Linked DNA regions of Gimesia benthica. The protein of the gene in region 1 interacts with the protein of each later gene in a pairwise test. Links are inferred from orthologs where the notes say so. Each region holds a gene or a part of one and is shown on either strand. Other genes may lie near its edges.

Region 1 (4,426 bases):
GATGGATACAGGAATCCTCATCCGGTCTGCTGCCAGTACAAAGTTCGGCCAGAGTTCCATTTCAACCAGGATAACCGCCGAGGGACGGATCCGCTGCAGGGCTCGTTTTACGGACCAGGAGAAGTCCAGCGGGAAATAGCATACCGTATGGCCGGGAAACTTTTCCCGGGCCACCGCATACCCAGTGTGGGTAGTCGTCGTGATCACGAATTCCAGTTCCGGATGTTGTTCACGCAGAATTGTCAGCAGTGGTGGAAGCTGCAGCACTTCGCCTACACTGACCGCATGGAACCAGAAACAGGGACGATCCCCTTCACGTTCGTGTAGCTTACCGAGAAACTTCTGGCTCCAGCCTGAGCGATATTTCTTCAATACCAGAGCACGGTAGGCCAACACGGGAGAGACTGCGATCAGCAGCAGACCGTAAACCAGGTTCAACAGATACGAAACCAAACGCACGGGAGTCCATTCCCCTTACGAAATTAACAGGCTGGAAACCGGAGCCGATCAGGCCTGGCCGCAACACTTCTTATATTTTTTCCCACTCCCACAGGGGCAGGGATCATTTCGACCGACTTTGGGCTGATCGTTTACAATGGGCTCAATCGAACGCTGTTCCGGTTCGGGAGCATTATCCTGCTCGCCTGTCGGATCATCATATTCAAAATCGTCGGTCACCTCTTCATGTACCGTTGAAGTGACCTGCCACAAGGACCCAACGAAATCAGGACTCTGCTTTTCCAGACGGAAAATCGCAGATGTGACCTGCTGCCCAATGCGTCCCCACATTGCGTCAAAGGCCTTCATCCCTTCGCGTCGATATTCGACCTTGGGATCTTTCTGAGCATACCCCACCAGTCCAATCCCGGACCGCAGATGGTCCATGTAATACAGGTGATCTTTCCAGGATGTATCCAGAACTTCCAGGATCAAAGAACGCTCAGCCTGGCTTAATTCAGGCCGATAACGCTTGTTGTACGCCTGGTACAGACGAGTCCGGACTTCATCTGTGGAGAGTGGCTCCAACTCTTCTGTAGTCACATCCAGTTCCAGCTCTTTTTGTGCCCAGGTAGCGAGTTCCTGAAGAGTGGATTCCTTATGTTCGGCTGGTGTTCCCATGACCTGCAGGTCTTCCGAATAGGCTTCGGAAAGATATTTCTCAATCCGGGTAGAAGCCTCTCCATTGACGAAGACCTTTTCGCTTTCAGCGGAGAGAATCTTCTGGATTTCGCTGACCTGCTTCCCCTTCAGTGCTTCCAGATCCAGATCGGAATGGAAACGGGAATTGGCCCATTTCACCAGTCCCACGCGGCTGTTGGCTTCGTTCCCGGGTTGCTGATTCCCCAGGAAGTTGTACATGCCCACGGTGACCGGGAAGGTCACTTCTTTTTCGTGGTAAAGCTCTTTCACTTTCTCCAGAATCTTCGTTTTCGATTCCGTAACACTCAGATTTTTAAACTCCTGGGGATCGACTTCCAGGCCGAACTGATAATTCAGGTACCCTGACAGGGAACGAATCCCCCAGTCTTCATCCAGAAAGTTTTCCAGCGGAGTAAAATCGATTCGTTCGATTGCCTTCAAGGCATGATCGTAAAGGAACTGATGCAGCCCATCGCGACCGATTTTCTTCAGCTCACGATCATTCAGATTCAGACCATAATGAGCATTCGCCCATTTCGTGAGTGCCTGCCAGTTCCAGTCATCTTCATATTCTTCCGGTAGATTTTCACTGATCTGTTCGGCGATCAGGTCATCAGCCTGTGAGGCAGCTTCGTCTTTGAGGAAGCTGACCAGCTGGTCGTAGGTCATATCCCTGACGTCGGAGGCGTCCACCTCGATATGGGCTTCCTGAGTTGACCAGGCTGCAATCGTATCCCAGCGATAACTGCTGTCGAGCAGCCGATCAGTTTCTTCATCAACCTGCCGCTGGATCATTTCAATAATCAGCTCACGGCAGTTACACCCATCCAGAATCCGCTGACGATAGCCATAGACGTTCTTACGTTGTTCGTCCATCACTTCGTCGTATTCGAGCAGGTGTTTTCGTTGCTCAAAATGCCGTTCTTCTACTTTTTTCTGGGCGCCTTCGATTCGCTTGGAAACCATCCCGCTTTCGATGGCCTCACCCTCTTCCATGCCCAGACGTGCCAGAATGTTTTTCACCCATTCACCGGCAAACACACGCATCAGTTTGTCTTCCAGTGAGAGGAAGAACCGGCTGGAACCCGGGTCCCCCTGACGTCCGGAACGACCGCGGAGCTGGAGATCGATACGTCGGGAATCATGTCGCTCAGAGCCGATCACATGTAATCCGCCCAGTTGCATCACTTCTTCGCCTTCGACATCCATCCCTTCCCGTTTTTCGATTTCCTTGACCTTGGAGTCCCATTCTGCCTTAGGGATCTCAATTCGGGAGTCGTATTTCTGGCTCAGTTCTTCCCAGGCGAGATGCTCGGCACTTCCCCCCAGGATGATGTCAGTACCACGACCGGCCATGTTGGTGGCAATCGTCACGGCACCTTTTCGACCAGCTTGTGCAATGATTTCTGCTTCACGCTCATGATTCTTGGCGTTAAGCACATTGTGGGGGATACCGTATTTACTCAAACGATGGCTGACAATTTCAGACTGCTCAATAGACACAGTACCGACCAGGATTGGTCGCCCTGTCGCATGGACCTCGCGAACTTCATCAGCGATCGCATTCCATTTTTCTTTTTCCGTCTGGTAGATCACATCCGGATGGTTAATTCTCTGCATCGGACGGTTCGTTGGGATCGTGACCACATCCAGCTTATAGATTTTCCAGAACTCTTCTGCTTCGGTCATCGCAGTACCGGTCATCCCGGCCAGCTTGTCATACAGCTTGAAGAAGTTCTGCAGGGTAATTGTGGCCAGAGTCTGTGACTCTTCCTTGATTTTAACCCCTTCTTTGGCTTCGACTGCCTGATGCAGACCATCGCCCCATTGACGACCAGGCATCAGACGCCCGGTGTTATCGTCCACGATGATGACTTCGCCCTGCTGCACTACATAATTCACATCACGTTTGTAGAGATGATGTGCCTTGAGTGAATTGTCGATCAGGTGCGGCCACTCCATATTACCTGCTGTATAGAAGCTTTCTACACCTGCCAGTTCCTCGGCATGTTTCACACCAGCGTCGGTCAGGTGACAGGTATGTTCTTTTTCTTTGACTTCAAAGTCTTCACCGACCTTCAGTTTCAACGCAACGGAATTTGCCCGTGAATACTTGGTAACATCATCCTGGGCGGGACCTGAAATAATCAGAGGCGTACGGGCTTCGTCGATCAGAATGTTATCGATTTCGTCCACGACAGCAAAATTGAGCGGCCCCTGCACTTGCAGCTCTTTGACCGGCTTCATGTTGTCGCGCAGATAATCGAAACCAAATTCGTTATTCGTCCCGTAGGTGATGTCGCAGGCATAGTGCTTCTGCCGCTCCTCGGGTCCCATCCTCGACTGAATCGCACCAACGGTCAGTCCCAGAGCGATATGAATTGGTCCCATCCACTCCATATCACGGAGTGCCAGGTAATCGTTCACGGTGACGATATGCACTTTGCCGGAAAGTGCGTTGAGGAATGCAGGCAGGGAGGAAACCAGCGTCTTACCTTCTCCGGTGACCATTTCCGCAATCGTCCCTTTGTGCAGGAAATAACCACCAATCATCTGCACCGGATAGTGACGCATATTCAAATTCCGACGGGCCGATTCACGCACCGCAGCGAAGGCATAGGTCAGAATATCGTCCAGCGTTTCACCCGCAGCCAGCCTTGCTCTTAATCTGTCGGCGGTTTGTTTCAGTTCCTCATCGGTCAGTTTCATCAGCTCCGGTTCGAAGCTGTCTATTTCTGCCAGCATGGAACCGGGAGTGATTTCATCTTTGCCGTCTTTGTCACGCACGAAGCCCAGTTTGCGGATCTGTCGCTCATTAGAAGAGCCAAACAATCCTGTCAGAAACCGCTCTAACCATGCCGTAACTGTTGTCAGCCACTCACCCAGTTTGTCAAGGAATTCCATTATGTAACCCGAACTCGAATTCTCTAAAATTTAGACGATTGCTGCTTCCGGGCAGTCAGGGCTCACTGTCATACTGGCAGGGAGCCCATTATCACCCCGCCCGACGTAAATAGAGCGAGGTCTCCTACCGTCGACGGTCCAGAAGACATTTAATTTTTGTAAGTTCTTCTCTTTCCGAAGTTTATTTATTTTGAAAAATATGGTCAATGGCGGTCTCGCCTTCTGACCAGCGGTTTACTTCGAATAAAAGAAAGGATTGGTCATACAGAATTGCAACCAATGTGCCAAGTCTGGGGGATTTGTAATATCTACGTCTGGCTAAAATCAACGAATTTCGTATAGTTCACAGAGCAAGACCAAGTGCATAACGACACCTAACCCC
Region 2 (3,048 bases), 3.5 Mb from region 1 along the record:
GATACCGAAATTCTGATGCATTTGATTTCGCAGGAGCTTTCCAAAGAGAATCCTGCCGAGCTGTTCGACATGCTGACCACGCTCAGCAAACGTCTGGACGGTGCTTACAATATTGTCTTCCTGGATGCGTTGGGGAACATGTTCGTTTCCCGCGATCCGGTGGGACTGCGTCCGTTGTGCTATGCCTTTGATGGTTCGCTGTTCGCAGCTGCATCTGAAAGTGTGGCACTGGCCAACATGGGCTTCGAAGCCGAGCAGATCAAGAGCCTGGCCCCCGGTTGTGCGATTGTGATTCAGGATGGCGAACTGAAGATCCGCGAATATGCGAAGCCAACACAGAAGGCACACTGCTTCTTCGAATGGATCTACTTCGCGAATGTCTGCAGTACCCTGGACGACCAGAGTGTGTATATCACCCGTAAACGCCTGGGTGAAGAACTGGCCGAGCAGGAAACCGTGCCCATCGATGAAGACACCATCGTCGTACCTGTGCCGGACACCGCGAAAGCAGCCGCCGACAGTATGGCGTATACCCTGCGGGTGCCCTGTCTGGAAGGCTTGATCCGTAACCGTTACATCGGGCGAACCTTTATCGAAGGGGCCAACCGTAAAGACAAAGTACGGGCGAAATACACGCCGCTGCCAGAAGTTCTGGAAGGGAAGCGGGTACTGCTGGTGGAAGACACCATCGTCCGTTCGACCACAATGAAGGCATTGATCAGCCAGCTGAAGGAACGGGGCCGGGCCAAGGAAGTACACGTCCGCGTAGCCTGTCCACCGATCATTGCTCCCTGTTTTTACGGCATCGACATGTCGACGATCAACGAGCTGTTCGCCCCCAAATTCCTGAACGGTGGCGAAATGAGCCCCGAAGTGGAAGAAGCGATGGCCGAGGCGATTGGTGCCGATACGCTGAAGTATCTGCCCAAGGCTTCGATCGCGCGTGCCGTAGGTCTGCCCGGCAGTTCTCTCTGCCAGGCCTGTATCGATACGACTTACCCGACCGAGTCGGGTCGTCAGCTGTATCAGATCGCGGTAGAGAATTCGCTGAACGATAACGGCGAAGAAGCACACCGGACCTACGATGTGACTCTCTCCAGCAGTCCGGTTCGCTCCTGAGACGCCTTCTGATTTCGACAAAGGATGGTTTTGACTGATGTCTAACTCGCATGAGATCGAAATCCGGGTCCGTTATAACGAAACGGACGCCATGGGATTTCTGCATCATGGCAATTACTTCACGTACTTCGAAATGGGCCGCACCGAGCTCTTCCGTTCCCAGGGTGGTAACTACCGCGAGATGGAAGAGAAAGGCTACCTGCTGGTGGTGGCTAAGATCGAATGCAAATACCGGCTGCCGGCCCGCTACGATGATGTGCTGACGCTGCGAACGACCCTGGAAAAAGTGACCGGGGCCAAACTGGTACACAAGTACGAGCTGTTTCGCGATGGTCAAAGCGTGGCGGTGGCCCAATCGGTGATTGCGTGCGTGGACCGGGAAGGCAATATTCAGCGGATGCCCGCGGCTCTGGAGCAGTTGGGGACAGAGTGAGCTTTCGTCCGGAATCCAGTTTCTGAGTGTGGGTAAAGCTCACCTGTAGAACGATTGAGGTGGCTGCTTCGTTCTGGGTTGTACGCTTCCCCTGACAGTTTCCTGCTCGCTGCGCTCGGCTCGGATTACGTCCGAGCGCACACGTTAAGAGTGACTTCAGTCGACCTGTGCCTGGACTGCCTGCTGTTGTGTAGCGAATTTGGGTGGTTTGACGGCAGTCGCTTTGTCGTTGGGGGAATGGTTTTGACGACCTTCCAGGCGAGACCCAGTTTTTCGAGAACGAGGATTGCGCCGTAGGTCATGTCGAGTTCCCACCACTTGTGGCCGTTCTTTGCCATCCGCTGGTATTTGTGGTGATTGTTGTGCCAGCCTTCGCCGTAGGTCAGCAGAGCCACCCACCAGAGATTGCGGCTGTCGTCGGTGGTTTCATAGTTGCGATAGCCCCAGATGTGCGTGGCTGAGTTCACGAACCAGGTTGCGTGCAGGACGTAGAACAGACGCACGAACATGCCGTAGACGAGCAGGCTGAGGCCCAGTTCTGTACCGCCGGCCCAGTAGCCGATGCCGTAGAGGAGTGCGCCGAGACCCAGGTGCCAGTACAGGAAGGTTCGCTGCAGCAGACGCATGAACGGGTCTTTCAGCAGATCGGGGGCGAACCGCTGATGGGTCGCCTGAATTTCCTCTGCACTGTGAAAAGGAACGAGCCAGAGGATGTGACTCCACCAGCGACCATCGCGGGGCGAATGCGGATCGCCGGGCTGGTCGCTGTGCAGGTGATGTTTACGATGATTGGCGACCCACTGGATTGGAGGCCCTTGCCCTGCCAGCAAGCCGATCAATCCAATCAGCCGATTCATGAACGGATAGGTCTGGAAGCTGCCATGCGTGAGCAGACGATGATAGCCCAGGCAGATACCGATGCCGCCGGTGAGCCAGCCCAGGAACATACAGGTGAAGAGACCGGTCCAGGTGAAGCAGAACGGTGCTGCGAGGACGCCCAGATGAATGGCGACGACCCAACCGATATTCGCCCAGTCAGGTGTTGCATAACGGCCCGACTCAGGCATCTTAGCAGACGTGTTTTCAGGAACAAGAGGATCCGTTTCCGGAGGGGGCACGAGTGTCTGCTGGGAATTCATTCAATAAGACCGATGCTGTCAGAGTGTGGAGTACCAATAAAAAACCGGCCGATTCTAGGGGGATTGGGCAATCGTGTCTATAGTGATGGGGTTTGATGGGAGGAAATCACCCGCAGGGGGTAACGTCTGCTCAGTTTTTCTGTGATTCGTGCTGGTTTTGTGACGTTTTTGAGCAGGTTCTTTCTGTAATCGATGGGATTATTTCTCATGTGTGTCGTTCGTGAGGTTCGTGGCGGCTCCTGTCATGTCTGAGCTGATCAGGGCCTCGCCCGGCGGGCGGACACATGGGTCCGCACCCTGCATTTTCTGGTGAGGTGCGTTGCTGCTGGAATGGCTGAACCCTCTGAGACCTCCTGC

Evidence for each region.
Region 2: the proteins of secA (region 1) and F1728_RS17530 interact in binary tests that used the Escherichia coli proteins (3 or more experiments, as listed by UniProt). The link is inferred for Gimesia benthica from one-to-one orthologs.

The regions. Positions count from the first base shown.
Region 1 is NZ_CP043930.1:998,017-1,002,442, forward strand. Bases 308-4,413 are described here. They hold secA (preprotein translocase subunit SecA), read right to left. Parts: upstream 4,045-4,413; coding sequence 508-4,044; downstream 308-507. Other genes in these bases: F1728_RS04050 (3-deoxy-D-manno-octulosonic acid transferase), read right to left, coding at 308-459. Also shown: more of F1728_RS04050, read right to left, coding at 1-307. UniProt on the Escherichia coli protein: Required for protein export, interacts with the SecYEG preprotein conducting channel.
Region 2 is NZ_CP043930.1:4,521,265-4,524,312, reverse strand. The notes cover bases 127-2,854. They hold F1728_RS17530 (acyl-CoA thioesterase), read left to right. Parts: upstream 127-1,156; coding sequence 1,157-1,552; downstream 1,553-2,854. Other genes in these bases: F1728_RS17525 (acyl-CoA desaturase), read right to left, coding at 1,678-2,691; F1728_RS17535 (amidophosphoribosyltransferase), read left to right, coding at 127-1,119. Outside these bases: more of F1728_RS17535, read left to right, coding at 1-126.